DNA from 3 places in the Bradyrhizobium sp. WSM4872 genome. Region 1 is predicted to be linked to each of the others. Evidence: predicted binding sites of a transcription regulator. Region 1 holds the regulator's gene; each other region holds the start of a gene.

The links. Region 1 encodes LexA, which represses DNA repair genes until DNA is damaged. Its sites were predicted from a motif close to TGTTCNNNNTGTGTTCNG; they were not measured.
Region 2: AC0L3C_RS27635 (putative DNA modification/repair radical SAM protein) is a predicted target of LexA. The motif match lies at 2,321-2,338, and genes of this name have one in related genera.
Region 3: uvrA (excinuclease ABC subunit UvrA) is a predicted target of LexA. The motif match lies at 3,451-3,468, and genes of this name have one in related genera.

The regions. Positions count from the first base shown of each region.
Region 1 covers NZ_JBVVPT010000003.1:45,573-51,356, reverse strand. The annotation lists gene AC0L3C_RS05885 (DUF6680 family protein) at 227-865, opposite strand; gene AC0L3C_RS05880 (hypothetical protein) at 834-1,169, opposite strand; partial or broken gene AC0L3C_RS05875 (ComEC/Rec2 family competence protein) at 1,575-2,951, shown strand; gene AC0L3C_RS05870 (hypothetical protein) at 3,090-3,527, opposite strand; gene lexA (transcriptional repressor LexA) at 4,001-4,702, opposite strand; gene AC0L3C_RS05860 (molybdopterin molybdotransferase MoeA) at 4,878-5,784, opposite strand, start outside.
Region 2 covers NZ_JBVVPT010000026.1:77,999-83,782, forward strand. The annotation lists gene AC0L3C_RS27630 (UdgX family uracil-DNA binding protein) at 1-1,005, opposite strand, end outside; gene AC0L3C_RS27635 (putative DNA modification/repair radical SAM protein) at 1,005-2,240, opposite strand; gene AC0L3C_RS27640 (ImuA family protein) at 2,403-3,191, shown strand; gene AC0L3C_RS27645 (Y-family DNA polymerase) at 3,088-4,680, shown strand; gene AC0L3C_RS27650 (error-prone DNA polymerase) at 4,677-5,784, shown strand, end outside.
Region 3 covers NZ_JBVVPT010000001.1:47,086-52,869, forward strand. The annotation lists gene AC0L3C_RS00230 (YcxB family protein) at 1-254, opposite strand, end outside; gene uvrA (excinuclease ABC subunit UvrA) at 374-3,355, opposite strand; gene AC0L3C_RS00240 (outer membrane protein) at 3,633-4,328, opposite strand; gene AC0L3C_RS00245 (outer membrane protein) at 4,560-5,360, opposite strand.

The DNA of each region.
Region 1 (5,784 bases):
TGCGATCGCAGCGGCCGTTCAGGCACTGGATGCTGCAGGTCACGTGGCCGTCAGCCAGCCATTCAGCAGGAGAGCGGGGCGGATAGTGACCGGCCCATTTTGTGTATCGACGGCGAGCACGCATGCCGCCATCAAAGCGGCATCGTCAGTCTCTCGCAAATAATCGATTCCTAGTAGGTCCAAGCGATCGCGAGTTACTGCCGGTCGTGGGTGTGGAAAAGCGGTCTCACTGTGGAGCGGGTGGATAGGGACTGCGTCCTTGCTGCGCAACCGGTGTCGCTGGCTGCGGTTGCCCCTGTGCGATGAGCAGTGTCCTTTGACCATTTAGAAGTGCAAGCATTGCAGTTCTGAACGCCTGGACTTCATTTTGCTCAGTCTGCCAGCCAAATGGCACGTAGGCGAGCCGATCAAGCTCATGCCGGTCTATGGTGACTCCTGTCGCCTTAGCAATCGTGTGCAGGAGGTCAAAGAACAGATCAGTTCGTCTTGTCATAAAATTATCGAGCTGATTGCCCGGCGCCGGTACCGCCTCGGAAAGATTACCCATGTAGGCTTTATAGGCTTGCAACACATCGGCGTGGTCGAAAAACTCAAGCTGCACTTGATTGAGCGCGCCGACGTGGTCCGCATTCATGACCATCTTTCGCGTTCGCATCAGTGCTGAAAGAATAACGCGTTTTCTCGCATGGGCGTCGCGTTCGAGGTCTTTCTTCCTGGTTATTTCGACCGCTTTGATCGGTCCATAGACAATCGCAACGATGGTGGCGAAGAGGATCAGAAAATTTATGCAATCCGCAAGCTTCAATGTCCAGAACGGTTCTGCCGGCATATTTTCACCAATCGCGAAGTTTCTGAAATTTGGCATTTACGGGCCCGAGAGGAGTAGCAATCCCTATGATCTGCCCGTTTGAAAAATCCGGTGGTAAGGAAAATTCAAGTGGAATTCGCTGATCTGTCGATGGAGCATCAGCACCGGTTATGAGTTCGGGAGAGCCTGCCGGGATTGTGTAAACGACTGTGCACTTCCAACCTTCTGTGGTTTTGCTGACCTTCCCGTCGTATTTCAATCCGCCAGCGTCTACTCCGATTAGGTCGGAGCCGCGGATTGCAAACAACAGAAGGCTCGACCCAGCGCGACCCGTGAGATAGGCGACATAAAACCCTTCCATCCAGGACTCCTCGAATCAGTGCAGCCACGATGGCACGCAGAACGCGCGTTTAGATCCAAATTCTACTTTATCCGTGTAATTCACAGCCCGAGCCATCTCATGACCACCTGAGAAATAGGCGGGCCCGCGCTTGACGTGGCCACCCAGGCGAGAGTCTGATCCTCCAATGGGGCAACATCAGCACGACATCGACGATCTCGCGCGCATGGAGCGCATCTGCCTGGAGCTCGCCGGCGGCTCGACCATGCCGGAGGAGCGGGCAGGGCTCGAGTTTATGGCCAACTGCTATCGAGCCGAAGCGACTTGCCTTCAAGGTCGCTTCCCATCTGCTTCCCAATCCGGATTTTTGGGAAGCAATGGCGCCATAACGCGCTGTATTTCCTATATAAAATCTTTGCTTGACCGATCTCCGGTTATCACATGGCCGTCGTTGCCGGTGTCGTGTTCTTCGCGGTACGCGCGCTGCTCGCTCTGATTCCGGGACTGGCGGCGGGCTTCGCCATCAAGAAATGGTCGGCCGCCGCCGCGCTGGTCGCTGCTGCGTTCTACCTGCTGCTGTCGGGCGCGGAGGTCGCGACGCAAAGATCGTTCTTCATGACGGCGGTGGTGCTGATCGCGGTGATGGTCGATCGCCGCGCCATCACCTTCCGCACGCTTGCTGTGGCTGCGCTGATCGTGCTGGCGGTCGCGCCGGAAGCGCTGGTGCATCCGAGTTTTCAGATGTCGTTTGCGGCAACCCTCGGCCTGGTGGCGCTGGTGCAGATCGGCATGCCGAATTTGTTTGCCTCGCCGGACCATTCGGCGACCGCGCGCATTGCGATGTGGGGCGGCCGCGAGATCGCGATGCTGTTCATGGCTTCGCTGATTGCGGGACTTGCGACCACACCCTACGCCGCTTTCCACTTCCACCGTGTCACGCCGTTCGGCGTGCTCGCCAATCTCGGCGCGATGCCGGTGGTCTCGGCGCTGGTGATGCCGGCGGGACTGTTGGGGCTGCTTGCTGCTCCGTTCGGGCTGGACAGCGTGTTCTGGTGGCTGATGGGGATCGGCATCGACTGGATGGTCGCGGTCTCGCGCTGGGTCGCGGCCTTGCCGGGCGCGGTCGGCCGCATCCCGGCGTTCGGAATCGCGCCGCTGATCGTGGCGAGCCTGGGAATCATCGTGCTGGGCTTGTTGCGGACGCCACTACGCTGGTCCGGCGCCCTGGTGCTGCTGGCAGCGATCCTCTGGGGACTGTCGGCGCGGCAGCCCGACATCCTGATTGCCGGGGATGGCGCGAGCGTCGCCGTGCGGGGCAAGGACGGATATCTGCACCTGATCAGGACGAACAAGGACAGCTTTCTGCTGAGGGAATGGCTCGCTGCCGACGCCGATCCCCGCGATGCGGGCAGAGCCTCGCTGGCCGATGGCGTGTCCTGTGACGAATCCGGCTGCGTGACGCCACTGGCCGACGGGAGGCTGGTCGCGCTGGCACTCCGCGTCGACGCTCTCGCGGACGATTGCAGTCGGGCCGTGCTGGTGGTGACGACACGTCCCGCGCCGCCCGATTGCGCCGCGATGGTGGTCGATCGGCGGCGGCTCGCCAGCCAGAGCGCGCTGGCGCTGGCGCAGCGTGGCGACGGTTTTGCGGTTCAGGCGGTGAGGGCGAGAGGCACGAGCCGCCCCTGGTTGCCGGCCGGCGCCGGCGAGGGTGATTTCGACGGCAGCCTCGCGCCAAAGACGACCGCGTCCCGCATCAAGGACGCAACGCCGGCGGAGACGGACTTGCAGGCCGACGATTGATCTGATGGTGCGGAGCAACGCAGTGGATCGGTGCGTCCGCTCGGATTCGCTGGGCGCAAACTACACCATCTCGCCGGCCACGGCCGGCGATGGCGATTCAATCCTGACCTCCGACCTCGTAGCCGGAGGGCGGCTGTTTCAGCCGATCGGCAGGTGCGTGACGGTCGGCTGCCTGCTGTCGGCGATGATCTGCGCCTTGTGCTCGCGCTCGGTGACCGACTGAGTCACCGGCAGTTGCAGCACGGTCGCTCGCTGGCCTTCGACGAGCTGCGTCACCAGGACATATTTGCCGTCGGGGAATTCGATCGCGTCGTGATGGCGGTCGGGAACGTGCGGATCGATTTTGCCGAACTTGCCCACGCGGGAATTGATGGTGCGCGTCCAGATCCAGCGATTGTCGTAGCGGACGTCGTCGGCGAAGGCGAGCTCCGTTCCCGGCAGCAGGCAGACGGCAACGGATGGATCGGCTGCGGAGGCGAAGCCGCGCGTCGAGGTGCCGCGGAAGCTTGTCGTGACGATCGTCTCGCCGACTTCGGCGGGGCGCGACGCGACGGCATGTAGGCTGTAGTCACACATCGGGTGCTCCTCATGCTGGGATAGCAACCCGCGTCTCTTATCGAGGCGCAGGCCTCTATCAGAGTGGAAGCACGAAAGCTCTGCTTGGTTGTGGGCAAATCTGCGGCTGGCTTCCGCAAGCCGCGATCACATTATCTTTCCCGAATTCAATAGGAACAAAGCCCGTTGCGATGCATTCGGGAGGCGCATGCGCGAATATTGCCGGCTTGGCTGCGGCGGGCGAACTTGATCGCTGGATGGTGTTTCCTCGAACACGCGAGCCGCGACGCGGTGCCATTTGAAGCGGTGCTGTTTCGGTGCTGTTTCCTGGGCGTCGCGAGGAGCCAGCGCCGGAGGAGGGGCCGGATAGTCTGTGCAGAACCAGAACGACTATCCAGCCGGAGCGGACGATGATCCGCTCCAATCTCTGACCGGCGATGCCGGTCGGAAGCGCGCGAGGCGCCAAGCACTTCAGGTATGAAGCACTTCCGGTATCAGTACTTCCGGTAAAGCCCGATCAGCTTGCCCTGAATCTTCACCCGGTTGGGCGGCAGGATGCGGACCTCATAGGCTGCGTTGGCGGGCTCGAGCGCGATCGAGGCGCCGCGACGGCGGAAGCGCTTCAGCGTCGCTTCCTCGTCGTCGATCAGCGCCACCACGATGTCGCCGGTATCAGCGCTCTCGTTGCGCTGGATCAGCGCCATGTCGCCGTCGAGGATGCCGGCCTCGACCATGGAATCACCGCGTACTTCGAGCGCGTAATGCTCGCCCGAGCCGAGCATGTCAGGCGGTACGCTGATGGTATGGCTGCGGGTCTGCAATGCCTCGATCGGCGTGCCGGCCGCGATGCGGCCCATCACCGGCACCGCCACGGGACGTTCGCCCTCGTCAGCGGGCAGGCTGGAGCCCGCACGCACCTTGCCGAGATTGCCCTCGATGACGCTCGGCGTGAAGCCGCGGCGGCTGCCGGCGGCTGCCTGGAGCTCCGGCAGCTTGATGACTTCAATCGCACGGGCGCGGTTGGGCAGGCGTCGGATGAAGCCACGCTCCTCGAGCGCCGTGATCAGGCGATGGATGCCCGACTTCGAGCGCAGGTCGAGCGCATCCTTCATCTCGTCGAAGGAGGGCGGCACGCCGCTTTCCTTCAGACGTTCACTGATGAACCGCAGAAGCTCGTATTGTTTGCGCGTTAACATCTCGACCAAAGTCCCCCGGTTGATGTCGTCCGATTCCGAGACGCTGAATTCGGCCATAAGCCGCTACATGCTCGAAACAAATCATGAACGGACACTATATGTTCGATACATGTTCCGCAACTGCTTAATTTACCGTGAACAGAGCAAAGTTCGCGGAACGCGCATTGCCGGACGCTCAGACGGGGAGCCGCAACACTTCGCAAGCCGTGCCGGCTTCGGCCTTCGGCGCGAACGGTGCGCGCACGAGAAGTACCTGTGCTGCAGCGAGATTCGCAAGCAGCGAAGAGTCTTGATGATTGACGGGAAGAACGACGCGTGTGCCATCGTCACGCTCCTCCAGATGCGCGCGCAGATAGTCCTCGCGCTGGTCGTTGGCGCCGACGTCGCGGCCGAGCACGGCGCGTTCACGGCGATGGTGAATCACCGAACGGCCAGACAGGACGCGAATCAGCGGCACCATGAACAGGAAAGCGCACACATAGGACGACACGGGATTGCCCGGCAGGCCGATCACACCCATTGCGCCGAGCCGTCCGTGCATCATCGGCTTGCCTGGCCGCATCGCGATCTTCCAGAACGCTATCGCGATGCCTTCGTCCCGCAGCGCCTGCTGGACCAGATCGTGGTCGCCGACCGATGCGCCGCCGGTCGTGATCAGGACGTCGGCGCCGCTCTCACGGGCGCTGCGGATGCCGGCGGTGGTCGCCTCCAGCGTGTCGGCGGCAATACCGAGGTCGATGGTCTCGGCGCCCTCGCTGCGGGCGAGCGCGTGCAGGGCGTAGCCGTTGGAATAGACGATCTGGCCGTGGCCGGGCGTGGTGCCCGGCATCACCAGCTCGTCGCCCGTGGCGAGAATCGCGACTTTCGGACGCCTGAAAACGGCAAGGTGCGGATGATTCATGCCGGCGGCGAGCGCGAGGTCGCGCTCGGTGAGACGGCTTCCCTTGCGCAGGAGCACGTCGCCCTCGCGGAAATCGATACCGGCTGGGCGGATGTGCCGTCCGGCGATCGCGGCTTCCTTGATCGTGATACGTTTGCCGGCGACAACAGTGTCTTCCTGGATCACGACGGCATCCGCGCCA
Region 2 (5,784 bases), on a different contig from region 1:
GAAGGGATGGCCGGCGAGGTCTTCCTTGTCGCCGGGCTGTTCGCCGACCAGCATGATATTGGCGGACCTCGGGCCCTCGCCGAACACGGTCTGGGTCGCGTCCTTGTAGAGATGGCAGGCGCGGCAATGGGCGGCCTCCTCGCGGAGCGCTTCGAGATCGTCGGGAGCAAGCTTGCGTTTCATCGGAGCCTCCGGCCGCTTTTGAGGCTTGTGTGGATCGGTTGCGGCATTGGCGATCATGGCGCCGGTCATGCGTTCGGCGTCCTCGATCAAGGGCTTAATGATCGAAGCCTCGGGCAGGTTCCTCCAATATTTCTTCGGCATCTCCGTTTGCATCGCCTTCACCTTCAGGCGGGCCGGATTGAAGATGCTGGCGTAGTAACGCCGCCAGGTTTCCTCCAGCCGGTCTTCGCTCGGCGCCTCGCTCTTGCTGACGCCTGATGTGAACGAGAGCGCGTGGCCATCCCAATGTGCGCACAAATCCGCCGTCAGGATCGACCAGGGCATGTCGGCAAAGCGCTTGGCGAAAAACGGCGCCGCGAGCTCGACGATATGATGCTCCGGCTCGAACCACGCGACGTAATGTGCTTCGCGTTCCCTGCCGATCTCGCGGAAGCGCACGAAGGCATGCATCTTGTGCTCGTCGCGGTAGACCGCCTTTGCCATGGCCGTGACTTGCGCGACATCGGCATCGGTCGCGACCTCGATGAGGTCGTGATTGCCCTTCAGCCGAAACAGCAGGCGATAGAGGATCGCGAAACGCTCGGGATCGCGATGCAGGATCGCGGCCTTGGCGAGCTCGACGAATTTTGCAGGCACGTTGAAGGTGCCGTCGCCAGCCGCCGGCGGCGGAGGAGACGGCGAGGGCGTCGCGAACAGCTCCGCTTCGCCGCCCTGCACGGCCCAGGTGACATCGGCCGGTTTCACCTGATGAAGCACGAGGCTACGCGCGGCTTTGCGCCAACCGTCGAAATCGGTTTCGTTCTCGAGGGTGATGTACTGCATCAGAAGCCAAATCCCAGTTGTGTTGCCTTCGGCTTGAATCGTTCGATCAGCCGTGCCTCGTCGAGGCGATGTGGCGCGGGCCGGTGATCGCTGAGGACGATGAACGGCAGCGCCTTGTTGCGGGGCACATGCAGCCGCGCGAGATCGGCGATGCGGATCGTGGTCGTGCGTCGCGTCGCGATGATGCGCTCGACCGCCTTGGTGCCGAAGCCCGGCACGCGCAACAATTCTTCGCGGCTGGCGCGGTTGACGTCGAGCGGGAAGCGGTCGCGGTGGCGCAGCGCCCAGGCGAGTTTTGGATCGATGTCGAGCGGCAGCATCGCGCTGTCGTCGACGATCTCGCCGACGTCGAAGCCGTAGAACCGCATCAGCCAATCGGCCTGATAGAGTCGGTGCTCGCGCAGCAAGGGCGGCGCGCGCAGAGGCAGCGCGCGGCTGGCATCGGGGATCGGACTGAACGCGGAATAATAGACGCGCCTCAGCCGATATGAACCGTAGAGATTGGCGCTGGTGTGGAGGATGGTGTGGTCGGAGGCCGCGTCGGCGCCGACGATCATCTGCGTGCTCTGGCCGGCCGGCGCGAAGCGCTGCGGCTTGGCTTTCGTCTTCGCGCTGCGGCTTTCCTCGGCCTCGTCCAGCTTCAGCCGCAGCCGGCCCATGGTGCGGCGGATCGCGCGCACGTCTTTCTCGGGCGCGAATTGCTGCAGGCTCGTCTCCTGTGGCATCTCGATGTTGATGGAGAGACGGTCGGCATATTTGCCGGCCTCGGAGATCAATGCATCGTCGGCCTCGGGGATAGTCTTGAGATGGATGTAGCCGCGGAAGTGATGCTCCTCGCGCAGTTTGCGCGCGACGCTCACCACCTGCTCCATGGTGTAGTCGGGGTTGCGGATGATGCCAGAGGAGAGAAACAGTCCCTCGATGTAATTGCGCCGGTAGAAGTCGAGCGTCAGCTTGACCACTTCGTCGATGGTGAAGCGGGCACGTCGCACGTTGGAGGAGGCGCGGTTGACGCAATAGAGGCAATCGTAATTGCAGGCGTTGGTCAGCAGCACTTTGAGCAGCGAGATGCAGCGGCCGTCCGGCGCGTAGGAATGGCAGATGCCCATGCCGGGCGCGGTCGAGCCCATGCCCTTGCCGTCGCTGGAATCCCGCCTCTCGGTGCCGCTGGAGGCGCAGGACGCGTCGTACTTGGCGGCGTCCGCCAGGATTTCCAGCTTGCGTTGCACGTCCATATCGGAATCCCTTTGATTCAGCTCATGAATCCCAAGGCCCGCCAATTCGATTGACTCCCGGGGTGTCGTTAGCTTTATATTAGAACATATCATGAACAAATGAGCTAGCCGCTGGTTCTCTTTTTGAGAGCCACCGGCAATCACCCTTGAGGAGCGGCGTATATGAGCGGCGCACGAACAAGCGCGCTTGCAGCCTTGCGCGGCCAGATCGAGCGCATCGAGACGGCGGAGGTCGTGCATCATCGCGACCGTGTCGCGCTCGGCCATAGCGAAGTCGACAGCGCGCTGAAGGGCGGGCTCGCACGCGCGGCAATCCACGAGGTATTTTGCGAAGGACGTCAGGGCGCGGCCGCGACCGGCTTTGTCACCGGACTTGCGGGGCGCATGACGGCACGCAAACCGCTGCTGTGGGTGCGGCAGGATTTTTCAGAAATTGAAACCGGTGCGCTGTCGATGAGCGGGCTCGCCGAGATCGGTCTCGATCCGCGCCGCATGGTGATGGTGCGCGCCGCCGACGTGGAGAGTGCGCTGCGGACGTCGGCCGATGCGCTCGCCTGCGATGCGCTGGGCGCCGTCGTGCTCGAGCTCTGGGGCGAGACCAGGCAGTTTGATCTTGTGGCGAGCCGCAAGCTGACGCTGGCTGTGCAGTCTTCTGGTGTCACCGGCTTGCTGCTGCGGATGGCCGCGCAACCTTTGCCCTCAACCGCCGAGACCAGATGGATGCTTCGCGCGGCGCATTCGTCGCCGGGCGCGATGTGGAGCGCTTGGGGGGCGCCGCGCTTCGATGCCGAGCTCCTGCGCAATCGTCATGGCCCGTGCGGCCGGTGGATCATGGAATGGAAATGTGATGAGTGCCAGTTCTCTGAATCGTCGGCGTATCCTCAGCCTGTGGCTGCCGCGCCTGCCCATCGATCGGATCCAGCGGTTCTTCGACGGCGTCGGGCTGGGTAGAACCAATGATCCGAGCATTGTCGTCATCAAGGACAGCAACGCGTTGGTGATCCATGCGCTGGACGAGGCCGCCGAGCGCCTCGGTCTGTATATCGGCCAACCCCTGGCCAATGCCCGGGCGATGTGTCCGGATCTAAAGGTGTTCGACGCCGATGCCGTGGCTGATGCGAAGACGATCGGCGACATCGCCGACTGGTGCGACCGCTTCACGCCGCTTGTAGCGCTCGATCCGCCGCACGGGTTGTTTCTCGACATCACCGGCTGCGCGCATCTGTTTGGCGGCGAGGCTGCGCTGTTGCAAACCCTTGTCCGTGCCCTCGATCGCCAGGGCTTTGCCGTCAGCGCGGCGATCGCCGGTACCTCGGTCTGCGCGCGCACGCTGACGCGGCAATCTTCAGGGACCATCGTTGCCGATGGCGGGGAGGCGGCGGCAATCAGCCGGTTTCCGGTGTCCGCGCTCGGCGCGGGCGAGACTATCAGCACCGGCCTGCGCCGCGCCGGCCTGAAAACCATCGGCGATGTCGCCTCGCGCATGCCGAGCGAAATCACGGCGCGGTTCGGTGCGCGGTTCTCCACGTTGCTCGCGCATGCGCTGGGGCAGGGCGATGCGCCGATCAATCCACGAAAGCCGCTGCCCGATTACATCGTGGAGAAACGCTTTGCCGAGCCGATCGCGACCGACACCATGATCGCGATGACGCTGTCGCGTCTCGCCGACACGTTGATCGCGTCGATGGAGAAGCAGGGCAAGGGCGCGCGACGGTTAGAGGCCACCTTCTTCCGCACCGACGGCGCGGTGCGCGCGATCATGGTCGAGACCGGGCGGCCGGTGACGCGGAGCGCGGTCATCGACCGGCTGTTCCGCGAGCGCCTCGATGCACTCGCCGATCCGCTCGATCCCGGCTTCGGCTTCGACATGGTACGGCTGTCGGCAAGCCGCACCGAGATCGTGGTGCAGGAGCAGCGCGATCTCGACGCCCATGTCCACGACAATGACGAGCTTGCCGCGCTGATCGACCGCATCGCCGCGCGCATCGGCGGAAAGCGCGTCGTCGTGCATCTGCCTGAGGATACCCATATCCCTGAGTGTGCGGTGCTGGCGGCGCCGGCACAACATCATCTCGCCGTGGCGATGCAGGCCGAATGGCCCGCGCGCACTGAAAGTGAGCCGCCGCTGCGTCCGTTGCGGCTGTTCGACAAGCCTGAGCCGATCAATGTGCCGTTCGCGACCGTGCCCGACGGCCCGCCGCATCAATTCACCTGGCGCCGCGCGCAGCATGCGGTGGTGCGGGTGGAAGGCCCCGAGCGCATCGCCATGGAATGGTGGCGGCAGGACGGCAAGCAACTGACGCGGGATTATTTCCGCATCGAGGATGCCGAAGGCCTGCGCTTCTGGATCTTTCGCGATGGTCTTTACGAGGGGGAGTGCTTCGACGGCGACGGCAAGCCCGTTCCTCCCGGTTGGTATGTGCACGGTCTCTTCGCATGACTACGCCAGCTTATGCCGAGATCGGCATCACTACGAATTTCTCCTTCCTGCGCGGCGGCTCGGATCCGCGCGACTATGTGCATCAGGCCAGCATCCTCGGCATTCCCGTGATCGGCATTGCCGATCACAACACGCTCGCCGGTGTGGTACGCGCCTACAAGGAGCTCGACAATGACAAGGTGCTGCACAAGCCGAAGCTTCTGATCGGCACCCGCATCGTCTTCATCGACGGCACGCCGGATATCCTGGTCTATCCGCGTGACCGCGCCGCCTATGGCCGGCTGTGCCAGCTTCTCACCCGGGGCAAGCGCGGCGACGACATCACGCGGATCGCGAAGGGCGAATGCCATCTCACCTTCGCCGATCTCCTTGCGTTTTCCGAAGGCCAGCTCCTGATCCTGACGCTGCCGCATCGCTTCGATACGGCGCAAGCGCAGGACACCCTCGCCAAGCTGAAGGCAAGTCGCGCCGAGGGCGTGTGGCTGGCGGCGAGCCTGGTCTATCGCGGTGACGACCGCCGCCGCCTCGCGCAGCTCGATGATCTCGCCTCAAAAGCAAAAGTGCCGCTGCTTGCGACCAACGAGGTGCTCTATCACCACCCCGCGCGCCGTCCCCTACAGGACGTGCTGACCTGCATCCGGGAAAAGACCACGATCGAGGCGGTCGGCCGGAAGCTGGAAGGCAATGCAGAACGGTTTCTGAAGGCGCCCAGGGAGATGGCGCGGCTGTTCCGCGATTTCCCTGAGGCTGCCGCGGAGACCATGCGTTTTGCGGACAAGATCACCTTCTCGCTCGACCAGCTCAAATACCAGTATCCGGATGAGCCGGTACCACGGGGCAAGACCGCGCAAGGGCATCTGGAGGATTTGACCTGGGCGGGTGTCGACAAATATTTTGGCGGCGAGATCGACGACAAGCTGCGCGCCACCCTGAAGAAAGAGCTCGCGCTGATTGCCGAACTGAAATACGCGCATTACTTCCTCACCGTGCACGACATCGTGCATTACGCGCGCAGCCAGAACATTTTATGCCAGGGGCGGGGATCGGCGGCGAATTCGGCGGTCTGTTACGTGCTCGGCATCACCTCGGTCGACCCGACCAAAG
Region 3 (5,784 bases), on a different contig from region 1:
GCCATGTAGATCTGCCCCAATAGAAAGCAGATTAACAACGCAAATATAGTTGGCGACGTTAGCCAACCTTGATCCACGCCGATCCAGCTAACCGCAATAATTACCCCGGAGACGATGAGCGTGATAATCCAAAAGCCACGCCGATCGACGTGCGCCTTCAGCCTTTGGGTCAGAAGAGTTCTGAAGAATCGATCTTCGTCTATCGAACTGTTGAATTCAAAATGAAAATTGGATTGATCAGTTGCGTTGCTCAAATCTGACTCCCCTGGACGAGGTCAGCAATCTATACCCCGACAGTGAACTTAACCAGAGGTTGTCTCTCATCAGTCAGAGTTCTGCGGCCTGCGAAGAGCGACAAAGACTGCGAGGCGCGCTACTCCGCCGCCTCGCTCGCCGTCCGTCTCCGCTTCGGCTTCCGCGCCTTCGCCAGCACCGGCGCCAGGAACTTGCCCGTATAGCTCCGCGGCGCTTTCGCAATGTCCTCGGGCGGGCCCCAGGCGACGATTTCGCCGCCGCCGTCGCCGCCTTCGGGGCCGAGGTCGATGACCCAGTCGGCGGTCTTGATGACTTCGAGATTGTGCTCGATGACGACGACCGTGTTGCCCTGCGCGACCAGCTCGTGCAGCACCTCAAGCAGCTTCTTGACGTCGTGAAAATGCAGGCCGGTGGTCGGCTCGTCCAGGATGTAGAGCGTGCGGCCGGTAGCGCGCTTGGACAGCTCCTTTGCCAGCTTGACGCGCTGGGCTTCGCCGCCCGACAGGGTCGTGGCCTGCTGGCCGACATGGATGTAGTCGAGGCCGACGCGATGCAGCGTCTGGAACGTCTCGCGCACGCGCGGGACCGCCTTGAAGAACTCGGCGGCTTCCTCGACGGTCATGTCGAGCACATCGGCGATGCTCTTGCCCTTGAACAGCACCTCGAGCGTCTCGCGGTTGTAGCGCTTGCCCTTGCAGACGTCGCAGGTGACGTAGACGTCGGGCAGAAAGTGCATTTCGATCTTGATGACGCCGTCGCCCTGGCAGGCCTCGCAGCGGCCGCCCTTGACGTTGAAGGAGAAGCGGCCGGGCTCGTAGCCGCGCGCTTTCGACTCGGGCAGGCCGGCGAACCATTCGCGGATCGGCGTGAAGGCGCCGGTATAGGTCGCGGGGTTGGAACGTGGCGTGCGGCCGATCGGCGACTGGTCGATGTCGATGATCTTGTCGATGTGCTCGAGGCCCTCGATGCGGTCGTGCGGCGCCGCGCCTTCGCTGGCATTATTCAGCTTGCGGGCGATCGCCTTGTACAGCGTGTCGATCAGCAGCGTCGACTTGCCGCCTCCGGAGACGCCGGTGACGCAGGTGAACAGCCCGAGCGGGATTTCGGCCGTGACGTTCTTGAGATTGTTGCCGCGCGCGTTGACCACCTTGATGGTGCGGCGATGGTTCGGCGGACGCCGCTCCGGCACCTCGACCTCGAGCTCGCCCGTGAGATATTTGCCGGTGAGCGAGTTGGGGTTGCGCATGATCTCGGCGGGCGTGCCTTCGGCGATGATGTTGCCGCCATGCATGCCGGCACCGGGCCCGATGTCGAGCACGTGATCGGCGAGCAGGATCGCGTCCTCGTCGTGCTCGACCACGATCACGGTGTTGCCGAGGTCACGAAGTCTCTTGAGGGTGTCGAGCAGGCGCGCGTTGTCGCGCTGGTGCAAGCCGATCGAGGGCTCGTCGAGCACATAGAGCACGCCTGTTAGCCCCGAGCCGATCTGCGAGGCCAGGCGGATGCGCTGGCTCTCGCCGCCGGAGAGCGTGCCGGAGGAGCGGGAGAGCGTGAGATAGTTGAGGCCGACGTCGAGCAGGAAGGTGAGGCGCTCGCGGATCTCCTTCAGGATGCGGCCGGCGATCTCGTTCTGCTGGGTGTTCAGCGCCTCCGGCACGGTCTCGAACCACGCGCCTGCGCCCTTCACCGACATCTCGGAGATGTCGCCGATATGCTTGCCGCCGATCTTGACGCAGAGCGCCTCGGGCTTGAGCCGAAAGCCGTGGCACCCCTCGCAGGGCACGTCGTGGAAATACTTCGCCAGCTCCTCGCGCGCCCACTCGCTCTCGGTCTCGCGATAGCGGCGGTTGATGTTGGTGATGACGCCCTCGAACGGCTTCTTGGTGTCGTAGGAGCGGACGCCGTCCTCGTAGGAGAACTTGATCTCGTCCTCGCCGGAACCATGGAGGATCGCGTTCTGCGTCTTCTTGGGCAGATCCTTCCATTTGGTGGTCAGCGTGAACTTGTAGTGCTTGCCGAGCGCAGTCAGCGTCTGAATGTAATAGGGCGACGAGGACTTGGCCCAGGGCGCGATCGCGCCCTTGCCGATGGCGAGCTCCTTGTCGGGAATGACGAGGTCTTCGTCGACGTGCTGCTCGACGCCGAGGCCGCCGCAGGCGGGGCAGGCACCATAGGGATTGTTGAACGAGAACAGGCGGGGCTCGATCTCGGGGATGGTGAAGCCGGACACCGGGCAGGCGAACTTTTCCGAGAACAGCATGCGCTCGGGTCCGCTCTTGTCGTGGATCTTTGCGGTCTTCTTTTTCTCTTCCGCGGGTGCTGTCGCAGCCGGCGCATCGGCGAATTCGATGACGGCGAGGCCCTCGGCAAGCTTCAGCGCGGTCTCGAAGCTTTCGGCGAGGCGCTGGCCGATGTCGGCGCGCACCACGATGCGGTCGACGACGACGTCGATGTCATGCGGGAATTTCTTGTCGAGCACAGGGGCTTCCGCGAGCTCGTGGAAGGCGCCGTCGATCTTGACGCGCTGAAAGCCCTTCTTGAGCCATTCGGCGAGCTCTTTGCGGTACTCGCCCTTGCGGCCGCGCACGACGGGCGCGAGCAGATAGAGGCGCGAGCCCTCGGGCAGCGCCAGCACGCGATCGACCATCTGCGAGACGGTCTGGCTCTCGATCGGCAGGCCAGTGGCTGGCGAATAGGGCACGCCGACGCGTGCCCACAGCAGGCGCATGTAGTCGTAGATTTCGGTGACGGTGCCGACGGTGGAGCGCGGGTTCTTCGACGTCGTCTTCTGCTCGATCGAGATCGCCGGCGACAGGCCGTCGATCTGGTCGACGTCGGGCTTCTGCATCATCTCCAGGAACTGGCGAGCATAGGCGGAGAGCGATTCGACGTAGCGGCGCTGGCCCTCGGCGTAGATGGTGTCGAAGGCGAGCGAGGACTTGCCGGAGCCCGACAGCCCCGTGAACACCACCAGCTTGTCGCGGGGAATCTCGACGTCGACGTTCTTGAGGTTGTGCTCGCGCGCGCCACGGATCGTAATTGCGCGCAGGTTTGATCCCACGTTCTGTTGTTGGCGCTTCGCCTTGATCACTTCATCCATCCTGGTGGTCCTCAGGGAATCCAAAAGCGCGCGATCGCGCCAACTCAATAGGCGCGCTTCGCCCGGAACCGGGATCGGCGCCGATGGGTATGTGAGCGAACGTAGGAAGAACGGGGACGGATTTCCAGTGGCGTTTGCGAATCGTCAACGGATTGTTGGCGCGCTGGCGGCAACTGGCAGGAGCAGGGCGGGTGGAACTGCGCAGTAACGTGCCCGGCAAACAAAAAGGCCGGCGCGAGGCCGGCCTTTCGTAACACGATGGCGTCGATAGCGAAGATCAGTACTTCGCGACGATCGGGCCCCCGAAGTGATAGTTCACGCCGACCTGCACGGTGTGGAAGTTGAGCGTGCCGGACGGCAGCGCAGCGCCGAGGCTCGAGAAGTAGTTCTCGCTGCCGAGGCTGCGATAGAGGTACTCGCCCTTGACCGACCACTGCGGAGCGAAGAACGCTTCGACGCCCGCACCGACGGTCCAGCCGGAGTGCCACTTGCTGTCCGAAGCGGTCACGCCGAGCGCGCTGATGCTCAGCTTGTTGTCGATCCAGGCGTAACCACCGGTGCCGTAGAACAGCACCTGGTTGACGGCGTAGCCGATACGGCCGCGCACGGTGCCCATCGCATCGGTCTTCGAGCTGAAGGTGGTGCTCACGACGCCAAATCCGGGGACGGCAACTGGGCCAGTCACAGACGCGTTCACGTCAGCCCAGGCGCCATCGGCCTCGATGCCGAACACGACGTTGCCGGTCTGCCAATTGTAGCCGGCGGTGCCGCCGACGAAGCCGCCCTGCATCCGCGGGCTGTTCGAATCTTCCCAGGCGCCGCCACCGACGACACCGAGGTAGAAGCCGGTCCAGTTGTAGACCGAAGCCATGGCCACCGGGGCCTTGGTGTAGGGGCGCGCCGCGAGATCAGCGGCCGAAGCCGGGGCAGCGAGAGCGAACAAACAGGCCGAAGCCAGCAAAACCTTTTTCATTTTCAACTAATCCCAGTCCCAGTTTCTGATTGTGCCTTCCACGATAGGGAAGGGCATCGGACTCACTTGCCCAACTGAGGCCGTACTTACACCATTGAAGCTGCAAGTTGTGTCACTGGATAGCCACAGCGGCCTGAAAATGGCGCAGTTACTGACCTATGGTCCTCCATGGGACCAGCAACAAAAAAAGGCCGGCACGAGGCCGGCCTTGATTGATGAATGTCAGTTCGATCAGTACTTTGCGATGACCGGACCGCCCCAGCGATAGTTCAAGCGGACGAGTCCCATGTCGACGTCCTGGCCGATCCGGTCACTGCCGAAGACCGCACCCGCGGGCGTTGTGAAGCCGATCGTGCGATTGCCGAGGAAGATGTGGTCGTACTCGAGGCCCAGCGACCAGTTTGGTGCGAAGCCGAACTCCAGACCGGCCCCGACCGTGCCACCCCAGCGAGTTTCACGGGCGGAAGCCAACAGGGTGCCCGCGCCGGGCGTGCCCGCAGCAGCGTAGACGTCGTACTTGTCGCCGACGACGGCGGCGCCGCCCTTCACGTAGAACAGCACGTTATTCCAGGCGTAACCGACTTGCCCGGTGATGAGGCCGAAAGCGTCGATGCGAGAACGGTTGCGATCACCCGTCACCAGAGCGGTGCCAGGGAAGAGGGTGCTCACGTTGTCGCCCCGGAAGTCGGCCCAGTTGCCTTGGCCTTCAAGGCCGAACACCCAATTGGTGGATTGCCACCGATAGCCGATCTGGCCACCGACGGTGCCCCCCGTCGCATTGTGACAGCCTTCGCTGGCCAGAGCACCTGGGACCCCGGTCACCGCGCCGGTCGCATCCAGGAAACTCCAGCAATTGCGGCTCGAGCCCCCGCCGCCGTTGATGCCGATGTAGAAGCCGCTCCAATCGTAGATGGTGGCAATCGCCGGCGCGGGGGCCTTGGTATAGGGACGCGCAGCCAGATCCGCCGCGCTTGCGGGAGCCGACAGGCCCATCGCCACTGCACCTATTGCACCAATAAGAAGCTTATTCATTGCCAGTCTCCCCAGGTTCGTCCGCTTCTTATGTCCCCGAAGCGGCTGATCAGGCGCGAGGGCCCATATGAACTAAGTCCGAGGCAACGGTAACTCTGCGGAGCGGCAGAGTCCGTCTCCGAAATGCAACAAGAACGGGGCAGTGCGAGTACCCATAACCTGCTGAATGTTAAGTTCTTTCTCCCGTTTCAGGGAACCTACAAAGGTTCCAATCTACCCGTGCCTTCCCGCAGCACATCGGCCGATCGATCTCACACCTTCAGTGCTGTCGTTCGCCAAGAACAAATCTGGAACGAGCCGGAGGTCGATGCTATATGTGGGGATAACCGGAGGGGTGACGGACTGATCGGCGTCCGCAAGCGTTCGGCGAGCGTATAGGGTCGCCTCAACAGGCACGGCGGAACGCGGGGAGCGGACCGGCCTT